Regions from separate parts of the Amycolatopsis sp. VC5-11 genome, predicted to be linked through region 3. Evidence: riboswitches for the same ligand, from Rfam matches in the RefSeq annotation. Region 3 holds a riboswitch; each other region holds the start of a gene.
The links. Region 3 has a riboswitch for S-adenosylmethionine ahead of WA670_RS43710 (ATP-binding cassette domain-containing protein). Riboswitches for the same ligand answer to the same signal wherever they lie in the genome.

Region 1: another riboswitch for S-adenosylmethionine. It lies ahead of thrC (threonine synthase); the one in region 3 lies ahead of WA670_RS43710 (ATP-binding cassette domain-containing protein).
Region 2: another riboswitch for S-adenosylmethionine. It lies ahead of WA670_RS39095 (aminotransferase class V-fold PLP-dependent enzyme); the one in region 3 lies ahead of WA670_RS43710 (ATP-binding cassette domain-containing protein).

What each region holds. Positions count from the first base shown of each region.
Region 1 is NZ_JBAGKF010000006.1:272,792-278,768, reverse strand. Features, by position in the region: gene WA670_RS20825 (class I SAM-dependent methyltransferase) at 1-594, shown strand, start outside; gene WA670_RS20820 (VOC family protein) at 591-965, opposite strand; gene WA670_RS20815 (DMT family transporter) at 988-1,848, opposite strand; gene rpsT (30S ribosomal protein S20) at 2,241-2,501, shown strand; gene holA (DNA polymerase III subunit delta) at 2,603-3,574, opposite strand; SAM riboswitch class I at 3,706-3,839, shown strand; gene thrC (threonine synthase) at 3,853-5,118, shown strand; gene WA670_RS20795 (ComEC/Rec2 family competence protein) at 5,143-5,977, opposite strand, start outside.
Region 2 is NZ_JBAGKF010000021.1:141,038-147,014, forward strand. Features, by position in the region: gene WA670_RS39085 (ArsR/SmtB family transcription factor) at 1-40, shown strand, start outside; gene WA670_RS39090 (potassium/proton antiporter) at 140-1,618, shown strand; SAM riboswitch class IV at 1,716-1,830, shown strand; gene WA670_RS39095 (aminotransferase class V-fold PLP-dependent enzyme) at 1,871-3,202, shown strand; gene WA670_RS39100 (hypothetical protein) at 3,363-3,689, opposite strand; gene lspA (signal peptidase II) at 3,778-4,386, shown strand; gene WA670_RS39110 (RluA family pseudouridine synthase) at 4,383-5,309, shown strand; gene WA670_RS39115 (AsnC family protein) at 5,306-5,977, opposite strand, start outside.
Region 3 is NZ_JBAGKF010000034.1:2,501-8,477, forward strand. Features, by position in the region: gene WA670_RS43700 (resuscitation-promoting factor) at 1-400, shown strand, start outside; gene rsmA (16S rRNA (adenine(1518)-N(6)/adenine(1519)-N(6))-dimethyltransferase RsmA) at 494-1,336, shown strand; SAM riboswitch class I at 1,896-1,986, shown strand; gene WA670_RS43710 (ATP-binding cassette domain-containing protein) at 2,202-3,215, shown strand; gene WA670_RS43715 (hypothetical protein) at 3,325-3,798, opposite strand; gene WA670_RS43720 (4-(cytidine 5'-diphospho)-2-C-methyl-D-erythritol kinase) at 3,920-4,888, shown strand; gene WA670_RS43725 (ABC-F family ATP-binding cassette domain-containing protein) at 4,926-5,977, shown strand, end outside.

The sequences.
Region 1 (5,977 bases), on a different contig from region 3:
CCCTCGCCGCCCGGCCCCGGCGTGCTCGACGCCGCGCTCGACCGGGCTTTCGGCCATCCCAGCGGGCTGCTGGGCAGGCTCGGCGGCAAGCTGATGGCGATCGGCAACGCCACGACCGAGCACCGCATCGTCGACCTGGCGCGCCTCGAACCCGACGAGACCGTTCTCGTCGTCGGCCCCGGGCCCGGGGTCGGCCTCGACGCGGCGAGCAAACTCGCCGGCGAGGTGATCGGCGTCGAACCCTCCCCGCAGATGCGCGACCTCTGCACGGACCGCTGCGGCGACCGCGCCGAGGTGCGCGCGGGCAGCGCGGCCCGGACCGGCTGCGCGGACGCGTCCGCCGACGTCGTGCTGACCGTGAACAACGTCCAGTTCTGGGAGGACCGCCCGGCGGCCTTCGCCGAGCTGTTCCGCGTGCTCCGGCCGGGCGGACGGCTGCTGCTTTCGGCGCACGAGAAGTGGCTTCCGGTGACGCGGCACGAACTGGCCGACGAAGCCGCCGCAGCGGGATTCACCGACCTGCAGACCTGGACCTGGGACCCGCCCGGATTCGCCGCGCTCGCCGCCCAGCTCCGGGCCGTGAAACCGGGCTAGCGCTTGTCGCGGCGCAACGGATGGTCCTCCGGTACCTCGACGAGCACGATCCGCAGCCCGTCCGGGTCGGCGATCCACGCCTCGTCGGTGCCCCACGGCTCGCGCCGGGCTTCACGCACCGGTTCGACCCCGCGTCCGGCCAGTTCGGCCAGCGTCGCGGGGAGATCGCGGACCTGCAGGAACAGATTGACGTCCGGACCGGGCCCCTCCTCGCCCGTGCCGACCACCTCGATCGACCCGCCGCCGGCGAAAAACCGCGTGCCGCCGGGGAACTCGCGCTCGATCGCGAGGCCGAGAGCGTCGCGGTAGAACGCGGTGGACACCTCGTGGTCGCGGGGGTGGATCAGCACCCGGCTGCTCAGTACGTCCATGGTTCCTGCCTACCCGAGCGGCTCAGGCGACCGCAATCGCAGCGATCCCGGCCAGCACGACCAGCGATCCGGCGAGGCGGCGGACCGCGTTGCGCTCGCGGAGCACGAGCCAGGCGGCGACCCCGCCGAAGACGATCGACAGCTCGCGCGCCGGCGCGACCAGGCTGACCGGCGCGATCCGCAGGGCGTACAGGACCAGCAAGTAGCTGGCCGGCGAGGCGAGTCCGACGATCAGCACCTCCCGCCGGTGGTCGCGCCACAGCCGCTTGATCTCCGACCGGCCGCGCGCCGCGGTCGGCGCGAGCAGGATGCTCTGACCGATCGCGCCGCCGCCGAAGTAGACGAGCGGAGGCACGCCGAGCGACGTGACCGAGTGCGCGTCCCAGAGCGTGTAAGCGGCGATGACGACGCCGGTCGCGACGCCGTAGAACACCCCCGCGCGGCGGGCCCGGGCGTTGCCGGTGCCGCCGCCGAGGCTGATCACCAGGACGCCCGCGACGACGAGGAACGCCCCGATCAGCCCGAGCACGCCCGGCCGTTCGCCCAGGACCGTGACGGCCACGAGCACCGACACCAGCGGCCCGGTCCCGCGAGCCAGCGGGTAGACGATGGACAGGTCGCCGACCTCGTATCCGCGCTGCAGCACGATCCCGTACGCCACGTGCAGGACCGCGGTGCCCGCGGCGGCGAGCAGCCAGGTCCACTGTGGACGTTCCGGTTCGACGGCCAGCGCGACCGCGATCACCGGGAGCATCGCCGCCGCGGAGACCGTGTAGTACAGCCAGACGAACCGCGGGCCGCCGGAAACCCGTTTGGCGGCAAGGTTCCACACGGCGTGCACGACCGCGGCGACGAGGACCATGGCGAGGGCTGTGGTGTTCATCCGGACCCCTTCAGGTATTCAGCGCACGCTGAAGACCGGGTCCTCCAGGCTTTTGTCCCGTCAGATGAACGGCGGGGCTCTGTCTCCCGCCGAAGGTGCCGCTCGGACCAGGCCCGCCCGCCCTCGTTGTCTTCGCGACCCGCTCTGCGGGACCACGGGCAGGCGACGGAACCCTAGGCACTACCGGACCCCACCGTAACCGAGACGGGGCCGCGATGCCGAACGTTTACCTGCTCCGGGGCCGTCGACAACGCCGCGAACAGGGCTGTTAAGATTTTCGACTGTTGCCGTGCGGCATTCCGTCAGGGAGGAAACCCGGCAGTCCCTCGGGACTGATCCGGAGCCACACGAACGCGGCAACGACCTTCACCGAGTGAAAGAGGAACGCCTCCATGGCCAACATCAAGTCGCAGGTCAAGCGCATCACGACGAACGAGAAGGCGCGGCAGCGCAACCTGGCGATCCGGTCCTCGGTGAAGACCGCGATCCGCAAGTTCCGCGAGGCCGCCGAAGCCGGTGACAAGGACAAGGCCCTCGAACTGCAGCGCGACGCCGCTCGCAAGCTCGACAAGGCCGTCACCAAGGGCGTCATCCACGCCAACCAGGCCGCGAACAAGAAGTCGGCTCTCGCGAAGCGCGCGAACCAGCTCTGAGCGCAGTCTTTCCGGAAGGCCCGGCGGCTTCGGCTGCCGGGCCTTTTCCGTGTCCTGGGGACCGGCCTGGCTGTCCTCAAGGCGTTCCCGGAACTGGGACGTCAGCGGTCGCCCTTGGCCGCGACCACGTCGAGGACCGCGCGCTGCAGCGCGTAGTTCGCGTCGGCCGCCGCGCCCTTGACCTCGGCGTTCAGCCGCGCCACGACGCGCATCGCGGTCGCCAGGCCGTCCTGGCCCCAGCCGCGGGACTGCCCTTGCGCCTTGCGGATCTTCCACGGCGGCATGCCGAGTTCGCCCGCCATCTGGTTCGGGTTGCCGCGCCCGGCCGCGGACACGCGAGCGATCGTGCGAACCGCGTCGGCCAGCGCGTCGGCGATCAGGACGTGCGGGACGCCCAGCTGCATCGCCCACTGCAGCGACTCCATCGCGGCGGCCCGGTCGCCCGCGACGGCCTTCTCCGCCACCGCGAAGCCGGTCACGTCGGCGCGTCCGGTGTGGTAACGGCGGACCGCCCGCTCGTCGACGACTCCCCCGGTGTCGGCGACCAGCTGCGTCGCCGCCGAGGACAGTTCGCGCAGGTCCGAGCCGACCGAGTCGAGCAGTGCCATCAGGCCCGCGGCGTCGATCTTGCCGCCCGCGCGGCGCACCTCGTTGCGGACGAACGCCTCGCGCTCGGCCGGTTTGGTGAGCTTCGGGCATTCGGTGATTTCCGCGCCCGCTTTTTTCAACGCGCCCGGCAGCGCCTTGGCGGCTTTGCTCCGCCCGCCGCCGCTGTGCACGACCACGAGGACGATGCCGTCGGCAGGCGCTTTCACGTACGCGAGGACCGCGTCGGAAAGCTCCTGCGAGATGTCCTGCGCCGACTCGAGCACGATCACGCGCCCCTCGGCGAACAGCGACGGGCTCACCAGCTCGGCCAGCACAGGCGGTGTGAGATCGGACACCCGCATGCGCGTGAGGTCGGCCGTCGGGTCCGCGGCTTTGGCCGCGTCGAGGGACGCTCGCACAGCCCGTTCGATGAGCAGTTCTTCCTCGCCCGTGACGAGGTGCAGCGGCGCGGGTGCGGTGGTCACCCGGCCATCTTCTCACCCGGCCGCCGGGCCGCCCGCTCCGGTGATGTGGGCCGCCTCCGTGGCACGAGCTGATCGGGATGTCGTACGGTGTAGCCGAGGACGCGCCCACCGGCGCTCCGACAACCGAATACCGCTCATCCAGAGGGGCAGAGGGAACGGCCCGACGAAGCCCCGGCAACCGGCGTACAGCCTGTCATCCCGCGATCGCGGGGTAGCTGACGACCACGGTGCCAATTCCGGCCCGCTTCGGCGGGGCAGATGAGGAAAGGAACCTCGCGATGACTGCAGCCCTCAGCGCCACCTCCGCCAATAAGACGATCGACCTCGGTCCGGCCGTCGAACTGGTGTCGAAGGAAGAAGGGCACCGGCAGCCGCTCGCTCCGGAATTCGTCTCCGTCGACGACTTCTCGCCGCTCGAGGTCGCCTACGACTTCGGCCGCGTCCGCCGCGAGGACATCGAGTCGGGCCCGCGCAACATCTGGCGCTACAAGAAGCTCCTTCCCGTCCCCTCGACCGTCGAGGAGACCCCGAACACCGAACCCGGCTGCACCCGGCTCGTGCGCGCCGACCGGCTCGCGAAGGAGCTCGGCCTCAAGCGCGTGTGGGTCAAGGACGACACCGGCAACCCGACGCACTCGTTCAAGGACCGCGTGGTCGCCGTCGCGCTCGCGGCCGCCCGCGAGTTCGGTTTCGAGGTCCTGGCGTGTCCCTCGACCGGCAATCTGGCCAACGCGACCGCCGCCGCGGCGGCCCGCGCCGGCTGGCGGTCGGTCGTGCTGATCCCGAAGAACCTCGAACGCGCGAAGATCCTCACCACCGCGGTCTACGACGGCGACCTGATCGCCGTCGACGGCAACTACGACGACGTGAACCGGCTCGCCACCGAACTGGCCGGCGAGCACCCGAAGTGGGCGTTCGTGAACGTCAACGTCCGCCCGTACTACTCCGAGGGCTCGAAGACGCTCGCCTACGAGGTCGCCGAGCAGCTCGGCTGGCGCATCCCCGAGCAGATCGTCGTGCCGATCGCCTCCGGTTCCCAGCTCACCAAGGTGGACAAGGGTTTCCGCGAGCTGGGCCAGCTCGGTCTCGTGGACGCCAGCCCGTACAAGGTGTTCGGCGCGCAGGCCACGGGCTGCTCGCCGGTCTCCACCGCGTACCGCAACGGCCACGACGTGGTCCAGCCGGTGAAGCCGGACACCATCGCCCGTTCGCTCGCGATCGGCAACCCGGCCGACGGCCCGTACGTGCTCGACGTGGTCAACCGCACCGGCGGCGCGATCGAGGACGTCACCGACGAAGAGGTCGTCGAAGGCATTCGGCTGCTCGCGCGCACCGAAGGCATCTTCACCGAGACCGCGGGCGGCGTCACCGTGGCGACCGCGAAGAAGCTCGTCGAAACCGGCAAGCTCGACCCGGACGCGGAAACCGTCCTCCTCATCACCGGCGACGGCCTCAAGACCCTCGACGCGGTCGAGAACCACATCGGCCCGAAGGCCACCGTGCCGCCGTCCGCCGCGGCCGTCGCCAAGGCACTCGGCTACTGACGCACCGGCCCGGGGTCCGCCGCACTACCGCGGCGGACCCCGCGGCTCGCCCCGGCGCACCACCGCCGGTCCGCTTCCTCCGGGCAGAACGGCGGTGTCCCCGTCGATATCGGTCCGGGTGACCAGCACTCCCATCGTTCCGAGAACGTCCACTGTGGACTTGCTCGGATGTCCGTATCCGTTGCCCGCGCCGACACTGATCAGCGCCGTGCGCGGCCGCACCGCCGCGAGAAACTGCGGCAGCGAATACCTCGACCCGTGATGCGGCACCTTCAGGACGTCTGCCCGCAGGTCGACGCCCTCGGCAAGCAGATCCGCCTGCGCCGCCAGCTCGACGTCTCCGGTCAGCAGAACCCGGCCAGCCGCGGTGTCGGCGCGCAGGACGACCGAACTGTTGTTGATCATCGTGCCGTCCTGCAACGCCGGTGCACGGGTAGTGGCGTAGCGCGGACCGATCACCTCAAGCGACAGCCCCGGCCACTCCAGCCGCTGCCCGTCGCTCAACTGCACCAGTGGCACGCCGCGACGCCGCGCTTCGCCGGAGACCGACTGCCACGCCCACGCGGGCGCACGCCCTGGCCCTACCGCGATCGCCCCGACCGCCCGTCCGTCGAATACCGAGGCGAGACCGCCGATGTGGTCCGCGTGCAGGTGACTCAGCACAAGCAACGGCACCCGTTCGACGCCCAGCCTCCGCAGGCATTCATCGACCGGCCCTGGCTCCGGCCCGGTGTCGACGACCACGGCGCGACCAGGCTCGGCCGTGGCCAGGACGACCGCATCTCCTTGTCCGACATCGCATTCCACCATCGCCCAGCCGTCCGGCGGCCAGCCAGGCACCAAGACTTTGGCCGGCACG
Region 2 (5,977 bases), on a different contig from region 3:
TGTCGATCTCGCGACGGTGAGTGCCGCCGAGGCTTCGTAACACACCGGCGAGGTCCCCCGGACCGGTGGTGCGCGCTCGGGAACCGGACACTGCCTCACTATTCTGGACGCCTGCGGGCGACCGGGAGGGAGGCGGAGGGTGAACGAGCTTCCCCTGGTGCTGGGCGTCGGAGCGCTGGTTCTCGTCGTCTCGGTCGTCGCGGTGCGGGTGTCCATCCGGCTCGGATTCCCGTCGCTGCTGCTGTATCTCGGGATCGGCGTCGTGCTCGGCGAAGCCGGGTTCGGCATCCGCTTCGACAATCCGGCGCTCACCCAGTCCCTCGGGCTCGCCGCGCTCGTCCTGATCCTCACCGAGGGCGGGCTCACCACGCGCTGGTCCGCGGTGAAACCCTCGCTGGGGCCCGGAATCCTGCTGTCCACAGTGGCCGTGGTGATCAGCATCGCGGTCACCGGCGCGGCATTGCACTGGCTGCTCGGCCTCGACTGGCGGCTCGCCCTGCTGTGGGGCGCGGTTCTCGCGTCCACCGACGCGGCGGCGGTGTTCTCCGTGCTGCGCACGGCCGGGGTCGGGAAACGGCTCGTCGGCGCGCTGGAACTGGAATCCGGCATCAACGACGCGCCCGCCTACATCGCGGTCGTCGTGCTCGCGTCCGGCGAGGCGGTCGACTGGTCGCTGCCGCTGCTGGTGGTCTACGAACTGCTCACCGGCCTCGTGCTCGGCCTCGCGTTCGGCTGGCTGGGCGCGCAGGCGCTGCGCCGGGCCGCGCTCCCGGCGACCGGTCTCTACCCGCTCGCCACGGTCGCGGTGTGCGTGCTCGCGTACTCCTCGGGTCAGCTGGCGCACGCGTCCGGCCTGCTCGCCACCTACGTCGCCGGCCTGGTGCTGGGGAATTCCAAGCTCCCGCACCGGTCGGACACCCTGTCGTTCGCCGAAGGGCTCGGCTGGCTCGCGCAGATCGGGCTGTTCGTCTTGCTCGGCCTGTTCGCGTCGCCGACCCGGCTGCTCGAAACGCTCATCCCCGGCCTCGTCGCGGGCGCGGTGGTGCTGCTGCTCGCCCGGCCGCTGTCGGTGGTCCTGTCGCTGCTGCCGTTCCGCTTGCCGTGGCGGGATCAGGCGTTCCTGTCCTGGGCGGGGTTGCGCGGTGCGGTGCCGATCGTGCTCGCGATGATCCCGCTGTCCGAAGGCGTGCCCGGCGCGCAACGGCTCGTGGACGCGGTTTTCGTGCTCGTCATCGTGCTCACGGTGCTGCAGGGCGCGACGCTCAGCCCGCTCGCGCGGATCCTCGGGCTGGCGAAGGCGACGCAGGCGCACGAGATCGAGGTCGACGCCGCCCCGCTCGACGAGCTCGGCGCCGAACTGCTGCAGGTGCGCATCCAGAAGGGGTCGAAGCTGCACGGCGTGTACCTGTCCGAGCTGCGGCTGCCCGCCGGGGCGACGGTCAGTCTCGTGGTGCGCGGCGGGACGGGCTTCACGCCGCAGAAAACGAGCCGCTTGCAGGTCGAGGACCAGCTTCTGGTGGTCACGACCGCCGCCGACCGCGACGCGACCGAACGGCGCATCCGGGCTGTCGACCGGGCCGGCCGCCTCGCCCGCTGGCACGGGGAATCCGGAGCCTGATCTTTTCTGTCCTTTGTGGACACGCCCTGTGACTGCCGTCTCAGATCACGAGACGGGTCTGGTTTCTCCCGGGGGTCGTCCGCTATCTTCGGTTTCAGGTCATGAGTGCCAGCGCGAAGCCCCGGCTTGCTGGCCGGCAACCCTCCTACCGCGGTGGGGTGCCCCGGGTGAGGACCAGGCCGGTCGCGCAGTGCGGCGGGCAAGCGCGGGCCCCTCGCCGGGGGTCCCCCGGAACGCCGAGGAGGCGTCGTCATGACTCTCGCACTCGACCGGTCCACGGAAACTGTTGCCGCTGCCGTTCCCGCTGTCGCCGGTGCGACGCTGCGGGTCCCGCTGGTCACCGGCGGCGACATCGGTTACGCCAACCTCGACCACGCGGCGAGCGCGCCGTGTCTGGACGCGGTGCGTTCGGCGGTCGACGAGTTCCTTCCCTGGTACGCCAGCGTGCATCGCGGCGCGGGTTTCGCTTCGCAGGTCTCGACGCGGCTGTACGAGCGGACGCGCGACGTGCTGCGCCGGTTCGTGGACGCGCGCAACGGCGACTCGGTGATTTTCACCCGCAACACCACTGACGCGTTCAACCTGCTGGCGAAAGCGTTGCCGCGCAAGACTTCCGTGGTGGTGTTCGACAGCGAGCACCACGCGGCCCTGCTGCCGTGGCGCGGCCCGAACGTCCGGCGCGTGCAGCTGCCGCGGACCCGGCTCGCCGCAGTGTCCGTTGTGGACGAAGCGCTCGCGGAATGCCCGCAGGGGCCGCGGTTGGTCGTCGTCGCCGGTGCGTCCAATGTGACCGGTGAGCTGCTGCCGGTGGCCGAGATCGCTGCGGTGGCCCGGAAACACGGCGCCCGGGTGGCCCTCGACGCCGCACAGCTCGCTCCGCACCGGCAGATTTCGTTGCGGGAGCTGGATGTTGACTATGTCGCGCTGTCCGGGCACAAGCTGTACGCGCCCTTCGGGGCTGGTGCGCTGATCGGGCGCAGCGACTGGTTGCGGGCGGCCGAGCCGTACCTGGCCGGTGGTGGCGCTACGAAGCTGGTGACCGAGGAAGCCGTGGTGTGGAACAGCGGCGAAGAACGGCACGAGGCCGGATCGCCGAATACCGTTGGCGTGTATGCGCTCGGGGTGGCTTGCGAGCAGCTGGCAGCTCAGTGGGATGCCGTGGGTTCGCACGAAGCCGCGTTGCTGGAGCGGTTGCGCAAGGGGCTTGAGAGCTTGCCGGGGTTCGCCGAGCTGCGGTTCTTCGACGCGCCGGTGGACCGGGTCGGCACGGTGAGCTTCGTGGTCGACGGGTTCGAGCCCGGATGGCTGGCCGCGGTGCTGTCGGCCGAGTACGGAATCGGCGTGCGGGACGGGGCGTTCTGCGCGCACGTGGCCGCCCGGCGGCTGATCCGGGAAGCCGGAAGCCAGGGCCAGCAGGCGGTCCGGGTGAGCCTCGGGCTGGGGAGCACCGAGGAACACGTCGACCGCTTGGTGCTGGCGCTGCGGCAGATCGTGGCCCGGGGAGCCCGGTGGGAGTACGCGAAGGTGGACGGGCGGTGGGCACCGGTCGGGGACCCGCGGGAGCTGCCGCCGTTCTGCGCCTGACAGGGCTGGTGCTGGGACTGGCGCGACAGGAAACGTGACCACAACGCGGGATCGCGCCGACGTTTGGGCTGAGCGGCGTGACAGGCCGAAGGCCCCTCGCGTCGCTCAGCCCAAACGTCGGCTTAAGGGCGATCCCGCCGCGGCGGCGGAGCCGACGCCATCAAACACAGTCCGCGTGCAGGTCGTTCAACAGGCCGCGCTCGGTGAGGTCGCCGCTGAGGAACAGCCGGGCCAGATGAGTGAACGCGGCTTCGGCTGCGTCGGCCACAGCGGGAATGGGCGTGCGGCAGTCGGCTAAGGCCGCCTCCTGCACGTCGTGGATTTCCCGTGGTTCGCTGCGGGACAGCCCGGCCAGGTGGCGCAGGTGCTCGCCGTCCTCGCCGTCGGCCAGCCAGTGGGCGGCCCAGAGCGGGAGGTCGCTCGTGGGGGAGAGGTCGAGGGCGATCCAGGCCGCGGCCGCGGCGGGGGCGGGGATCTCGGCGGGCATGGCAGCGATGATGGCGGGCGAGGGGCCTCCGGGGCGACTGAATTCGGCCGCTGTGACCTGCTCGGGCGCGGTTGTGGACAATGGGGGTGTGAGCACCGATCCTTCGCCGTCCGAGTCCGAGGTCGAGCCGTCTGCGGAACCGCCTGAGCAGGAGGCCGCCGGGGACGGCGCGCCGCTGCCCAAGCGGCGGGTCTGGGTGGTGTTCGCGGTCGCGGCGCTGCTGTGGGCGATCGACCTGATCACGAAGAACCTCGTGGTCGCGAACCTCGAGGGCAAGGAGCCCAAGCCGATCCTCGGCGGGCTGATCTACCTGCAGGTCATCCGCAACCCGGGCGCCGCGTTCTCGATGGCGACCGGCATGACGTGGGTGCTCGCGCTGGTCGCGATCGGCGTCGTGATCGCGATCGTGTGGATCTCGCGCAGGCTGCGCTCGGTCGGCTGGGCGATCGGCCTCGGGCTCGTGCTCGCCGGCGCGCTCGGCAACCTGACCGACCGGTTCTTCCGCGAGCCCGGACCGCTGCGCGGCCACGTCGTCGACTTCATCTCCGCGTTCGCGCCCAACGGCCAGGGTTTCGCGATCTTCAACATCGCCGACTCCGCGATCTGCGTCGGCGGCGCGCTGATCGTGCTGCTGTCCCTGCTCGGCAAGGACTACGACGGCACCTCCACCCGCGGCAAGAAGAAGGACTCCGAGTGAGCGCGCGCATGCTGCCCGTCCCCGACGGGCTCGACGGGATGCGCGTCGACGCCGGGCTCGCCAAACTGCTCGGCCTGTCCCGCACCGCGGTCGCGGACCTCGCCGCGGCTGGCGACGTCCTCCTCGACGGCCGTCCGGCGGGCAAATCGGACCGGCTGTCCGCGGGCGGGCTGCTCGAGGTGACGCTGCCGGAACCGGAACGTGCGGCGGAAATCGTCGCGGAGCCGGTCGAAGGCATGAAGATCCTGCACGATGACGACGACATCGTGGTGATTTCGAAACCGGTCGGCGTCGCCGTGCACCCCAGCCCCGGCTGGACCGGCCCGACGGTCGTCGGCGGACTCGCCGCGTCCGGGCTGCGCATCTCGACCTCCGGCGCGGCCGAACGACAGGGCGTCGTGCACCGGCTCGACGCGGGCACCACCGGGGTGATGGTGGTGGCGAAGAGCGAGCACGCGTACACCGTGCTGAAGCGGGCGTTCAAGGAACGGACCGTCGACAAGGGCTACCACGCCGTCGTGCAGGGCCACCCGGACCCGACGCGCGGCACCATCGACGCCCCGATCGACCGCCATCCGCGGCACGACTACAAGTTCGCCGTCGTCGCGGGCGGACGGCCGAGCGTCACGCACTATGAGGTGGTCGAGGCGTTCCGGGCGGCGTCGCTGGCGCACGTGAAGCTGGAAACCGGGCGTACGCACCAGATCCGCGTGCACTTCTCCGCGCTGCGCCACCCGTGCGCGGGCGACCTGACCTACGGAGCGGACCCGGTGCTGGCCCGGAAACTCGGCCTGACGCGGCAGTGGCTGCACGCGCGGACGCTCGGATTCGCGCACCCCGCGGACGGCCGGTGGGTCGAGTTCGAGGCGGAATACCCCGACGATCTGGCCAGTGCGCTGGAGATCCTGCGCGACGGGAACTAGTCGACGGCCCAGGTCAGGGTGCGCTCGTCCGGCTCGGGCCGCGGGCTCCAGCGCACCGAGACGACGCGGGTCGCGGTGGGGAGCACGTAGACGGTGTGCCCGCCGAGCGTCTCGCCCGGCTGCACGCCGATCTTGTGCGGCGGCCGGGACGTCAGCGAAACCGGGGCCTTCGCGACGGTCTCGCCGCTGTCGGTGACGAGCTCGAGATAGTTGTCGGGCAGCGACGCGAACGGGATCGGCCCGCGATTGGTGATCTCGGTGTGCACGACGACCGCGCGCTCGCCGTCCTCGAGCCGGTAGCCCGCCGCGCCGAAGAGGAAGTCGGCGGGATCCTGGACCTCCAGCAGCTGCACGGAAAGCTGTTCCCCTTCGAGCCCCTGCGACTGCATCGTCTCGCCGATCCGCCCCTGCTTGGCAGGCGCCGCGGCGGGCCGGGGTTCGTCGCCGCGGGCCCAGGAAGCGGTCTGCGGGACGCCCCACGTGCTGACGACCGGATCCGGAGCCGGGTACGGCCCGGAGAGTCCATTGTGGACATTCGCGCCGACGGGAACCTGCGGCGGCATCCCGGTTTGCCCGGGGGAGTACGCGCCGGACACTCCCGGCCCGGCAGGGATCCCGTTCGGTCCCGGGGCATACGCGCCCGACACTCCCGGCCCGCCGGGAATTCC
Region 3 (5,977 bases):
GGACCCGGGCACGCCGGGCAAGAAGCTGGTGACCTACAAGGTCACGAAGAAAAACGGCGAAGAGATCGCGCGCGAGCACGTCTCGGAGAAGGTCCTCGTCGAGGCCAAGGCCAAGATCATCAAGGTCGGCACCAAGAAGCCGCCGGCCCCGGCCATCGGCGACACCGGCGCGTGGGACCGCATCGCGCAGTGCGAGTCGGGCGGCAACTGGTCGATCAACACCGGCAACGGCTACTACGGCGGCCTGCAGTTCGACCGGCAGACCTGGAACGCCTACGGCGGCCAGCAGTACGCCCCCACCGCCGACAAGGCGACCCGCGAGCAGCAGATCGCGATCGCCGAGAAGGTGCGCGACGCCCGCGGCGGCTACAGCGCCTGGGGCTGCGGCTACAAAGCCTGAGTTACGCTCCGATTTTCCGGCAGGCGGCCGGGAGCCTCGCGCTCCCGGCCGCCTGTTTTCGTCCGCCGCGCCGCCGCTGGGTAGGCTCGTCCGGTGGTGGAACTGCTGGGGCCTGCCGAAATCCGCGGGCTGGCCGACGAACTCGACGTCCGGCCCACGAAGAAACTCGGGCAGAACTTCGTGCACGACCCCAACACGGTCCGCCGCATCGTCGAACTCGGCGGCGTGCAGCCGGGGGACGTCGTCCTGGAGGTCGGACCCGGTCTCGGCTCGCTGACGCTCGGCCTGCTGGCCGCGGGCGCTCAGGTCGTCGCTGTGGAGATCGATCCGGTGCTGGCCGCCCGCCTGCCCCGCACAGTCGCCGAGCGCGCGCCTGAGGCCGCGGACCGGCTGACCGTCGTCGGCGCCGACGCGCTCCGGGTGCGGGCGGCTGATCTGCCCGCTGAGCCGGTGTCGATCGTCGCGAACCTGCCGTACAACGTCGCGGTGCCGGTGGTGCTGCACCTGCTGGCCGAGCTGCCGTCGCTGCGCAGCGGGCTCGTCATGGTCCAGACCGAGGTCGCCGACCGGATGGCGGCCGGGCCAGGGAGCCGCACTTACGGCGTGCCGAGCGTGAAGCTCGCTTGGTACGGGCCCGCGCGCAAGGTGGCCGCCGTGCCGCGCGCGGTGTTCTGGCCGGTGCCGAACGTCGATTCCGCTCTGGTCTCGTTCACCCGGACCGACCCGGTTTCCGGAGTGGATCGGGCCCGGCTGTTCGCGGTGGTCGACGCGGCGTTCTCCCAGCGGCGCAAGACATTGCGGGCCGCGCTGGCCGGGTGGGCTGGTTCCGCCGAGCGGGCTGGCGAGTTGCTCGCCGAGGCGGGGATCGACCCGAAGACGCGCGGGGAGCAGTTGGACGTGCACGCTTTCGCGCGGATCGCGGCTGCCGGAATGTGACCCACCTCCCCCAGGGTGCTCGCCTTGCGACTTCCAACGGCGGCGTCGGAGCAGGTATTCCCTGGTTTCGCTGCGTTCTTCGATGATCTTGTGTCGTCGCTGATTGTGGGTCATCCACAGCTGCCTGGCTACGCTTGGTGATCACGCGAGCACGGCTGAAACAGCCTTCCATCTGTGACGAGCAGCTCGGCATTCGGGGGAGTCCGACTGCTCCACGCCCGGGATTGTTCCGCAGGGCTGACCCGAGGTGCTTCGCTTCGCTGACCTATCTCGGCTCGGTCGAGACCCCGGTGCGCCGAGCGTTGAGCCCCGCGAACCATCACCCCTTGACAACGAGAAAACTCTTGTTCCACAAAGATCCTTGATCGTCCACAGTGGAACGAACCCGTTCGCCGCCGGTGCTCGTGGCGAGCGTTTCGCAGGTCGAGGCACTGTTCGGCGGCCGAGGTTCCGGGCTTCCGGTTTTTGGACGCGGTGTTCCGGTATGCGGGCACCACCAGACGTGTGATCTGCACCAACGCGCTTGCGTTCAGCCAATGGGATCGGCTTTACTCGAAAGCGTCCATCCCGAGCGACTGAGAGACCTGGCTCGCCGAAGTCGCAGCAACCACCCTCCGCAGGGCAGGTGCTACCGCCAGGACCGATGGAGGCTGTTTTCGATGAAGAGGGTCACCCGCCCGCTCCTGCTGACCCGCCGGCGCGTAGTCGACGAAGGTCGCCGCTCGGTATGTGCGTGTCAACGCTCCATGGCCATCGCCTGATCGTTTTTTCCGCAGTTTCTTGCGCCGTCCACAGTGGACGGTAATTCGATGACGCCTGGCGCGCCCGGAATCGGTGCCGCGCCTCGTTTGCCTGGAGCCCTTTCGTGATCACTGTCGAAAACGTGTCCAAGTCCTTTCCCTTCCACGGAAATCGGGTCGCCGCGCTGCGCGACGTGAGTGTCGACGTGCAAGCCGGTTCGCTGTTCGGGGTCGTGGGTCCGTCCGGTTCCGGCAAGTCGACCCTCGCCCGTTGCATCGCGCTGCAGGAGCGCCCTGACCGCGGCGTCGTGCGGCTCGACGGCCTCAACACCGCGACGCTCGACGGCAAGCGGCTGCGGGAGATCCGCCGCCAGCTGGGTGTCGTCGGGACCAAGCCGGAGCTGATCGCCGAGCGCACCATCGCGGGCAACATCGCCAGCCCGCTGGAGCAGCTCGGCGTCGACGGCCCGCAGCGGCGCAGCCGGGTCGGCTCGCTGCTCGACCTCGTCGGCCTCACCGCCCGCGCCGGGCAGAAGCCGGAAGAACTCACCGACGGCCAGCTCCGCCGGGTCGCGGTCGCCAGGGCGCTCGCCGCCGGACCGGCCGTGCTGCTCGCGGACGACCCGACCGCCGGGATCGCGGCCGAGGACGCGGGCGCGGTGCTCGCCGTGCTCGACCGCGCGCGGGCCGAGCTGGGCGTGACGGTCGTCGTCACCACGCCGGACGCGGACGTCGTCCGCCGGGTCTGCGACGACGTCGCGGTGCTCGACAACGGCGCGATCGTCGAGCGCGGCACGGTGCTCGACCTCATCTCGACGCCGGACAGCTGGACCGCGCAAGCGGTGCTGCCGTCGGTCGAGACCTCGCGTGCCCAGTCCGCGAAGTACGACCGCGCGGTCGACGTCGTGCTGATCGGTTTCGCTTCGGTGGGCGCCCTGCTGCCCGAGGCGGCCAGCCGGTTCGACGTGGAGCTCGCCACCATCGGCGGCGGCCTCACCCGCATCGGGGACACCCCGATCGCCCGGTTCCGCCTCGGCGTCCGCGGCGAGCGGGCCGACGCCGCGCTGTCCTGGATCTCCGACCGGGGTGCGCACGTGAGCCAGCCGGCTCGCGGTCCGCAGAGCGTCGTCGCCGCCTGATTTCCTTTTAACTGAGCGGTTTTCCGAGGGCCGTCCCATGCGATGGGGGCGGCCCTCGCCGCGTTCGCGGGACGCGTCGCCCGAGAAATCAGGTCGCCGGGTCAAAGTTTCAGGACAAGTGTCCTGAATTCTGTCCATTGTGGTCGTTCCGGCGCAGGATCTCCGCCAGCTCCGGATCCGCGTGCGCCTCGGCGGTCTGTTTCCACTTCGCCGCGAGGGCGGCGAACGGCACCGGGTTGCCGAGGGATTCGGCTCGCTCCAGGGTTTCGACCAGTTCGCCGACGAATGTCCGTACCTCTTCCGCGGACAGGTACCGCGCCCACGGGAACGCGGCGGGCAGCGCCTCGGCGGCGAGCGCAGCGGTCTCGGCGCTGCGGCGCATCAGTTCCGCGAGGATCGTGACGGTCGCCGAAAACCCGGCCGCCGCCTGTTCGGCGCGCTCGGCGGTCACGAGCAGCAGATCGGGTTTGTCCTTCTCCCGTCGGCGAATCCGGACCGAACGGGTCGGCGAACTTTCGAGCCGGTCGGTGACCCGGCGCGGGTGCAGGGACAGCTCGGACAGGTTGACCTCCGGCGCGCGCATAGTTCCAAAGTAGTTCCAAATTAGTCCGGATGGCCACTCCGGAGCGACGGTTGGGGGAACTTCCGTGCCGACGTTTTCTCCTGGCGACACCTGGTCAGCGCCAGCCACGTAGGCTGGACGGGTGCTCGCCGTCGTACCACCACCAGTCACCGTCCGGGTCCCGGCCAAGGTCAACCTGCACCTGGCCGTCGGCGACCTGCGGGCGGACGGGTTCCACGAGCTGGTCACCGTCTTCCAGGCGCTTTCGCTCACCGACGAGGTGACCGTCGCCGCCACCGACGAGCCAGGGCTCGAGGTGTACGGCGAGGGGGAGCGCACGGTGCCCACCGACGGCGCCAACCTCGCCTGGCGCGCGGCGCGCGAGCTGGCCTCCTACGCCGGACGGCCGGACGCGGATGAGCCGAAGGTGCGAATCGTGCTGCGCAAGGGCATTCCGGTCGCCGGCGGCATGGCGGGCGGGAGCGCGGACGCGGCGGCGGCGCTGGTCGGGCTCTCGTCGCTCTGGAAGCTCGACATCACCCGCGACGAGCTGGCCACCATCGCCGGCCGGCTGGGCAGTGACGTGCCCTTCGCGCTGTACGGCGGCACTGCGCTCGGCACCGGCCGCGGCGAGCAGCTCGTTCCGGTGCTCGCTCGCCACACGTTCCACTGGGTGCTCGCCTTCGACGAGGAAGGCCTGTCCACGCCCAAGGTGTTCGGCGAACTCGACCGGCTGCGCGCCGACGGCAAACCGCCGCGGATCGGGTCGCACACGCCGGTCGTGGAGGCGCTCGCGTCGGGTGATCCTCGCCAACTAGCCCTGTTGCTCGGCAACGACTTGCAGGCGGCCGCGGTGTCGCTGCGGCCCGGCCTGCGCCGCACGCTGCGCGCCGGGGTGAACGCGGGCGCGCTCGCCGGATGCGTGTCCGGCTCCGGGCCGACGTGCGCGTTCCTGTGCTCCGACGCGGAAACCGCGGTCGAGGTGGCCGCTGAGCTGTCCGGCGCGGGAGTGTGCCGGACGGTGCGGGTCGCGCACGGCCCGGTGCCGGGGGCCCGGGTGGTCGGCGGCGACGACGCCCCGCGCAACGCGCCGCCGCGCGTGCACGCCTGAAAGCTCGAATCAACAGTCCACAGTGGAAAGGATCCGGATGGCCAACCTGGTCAACCTGGAATCGGTGAGCAAGTCCTACGGCGTGAAGCCGTTGCTGGACAACGTTTCCCTCGGCGTCGCCGAGGGGCAGCGCATCGGCGTCGTCGGGCTCAACGGCGGCGGCAAGACGACGCTGCTCGAAGTCCTTTCCGGACTGAGCGAGCCGGATTCCGGCCGGGTGAGCCAGGTGCGCGACCTGCGGATGGCGGTGGTCACCCAGCGCACCGAACTGCCCGCGGGCAGCACGGTCGGCGACGTGGTGCTGCAGCGCTACGGGGCTGAGCACGAATGGGCCGCCGACGCGCGCGTCCGGTCTATTGTGGACGGTCTGGGCATCACCGCGATCGGCCTCGAGACCCCGACCGCGAACCTGTCCGGCGGCGAACGCCGTCGCGTCGCGCTGGCCGCCGCGCTGACCGGCGAACTGGATCTCGTGGTGCTCGACGAGCCCACCAACCACCTTGACGTCGAAGGCGTTCGCTGGCTCGCCGACCATCTGCTCGGCCGCCGGATCGCGGTCGTGGTCGTGACCCACGACCGGTGGTTCCTCGACACCGTCGCGAGCCTCACCTGGGAGGTCGCGAACGGCCGGGTCGAGCAGTACGAAGGCGGTTACGCCGACTGGATTTTCGCGCGCGCCGAACGCGCCCGCCTCGCCGCGACCGCGGAGGAGAAGCGGCAGAACCTGGCGCGCAAGGAATTGGCGTGGCTGCGGCGCGGACCGCAGGCGCGTTCCTCGAAGCCGCGGTATCGCGTCGAAGCCGCCGAGGCGCTGATCGCCGACGTGCCGCCGCCGCGCGATTCGGTGGAGCTGATGGCGTTCGCGAAACGCCGGCTCGGCAAGACGGTGCTGGAGCTGGAAGACGCGTCGCTGCGGGTCGGCGACCGGACCTTGCTCGACCACGTCACGTGGCGGATCGGCCCTGGCGACCGGATCGGTCTCGTCGGCGTGAACGGCTCCGGCAAGACCACGCTGCTGAAGCTGCTGGGCGGCGACGTCGCATCGCCGACCGGACGGCGGGTGCAGGGCAAGACGGTCGCGCTCGCGCA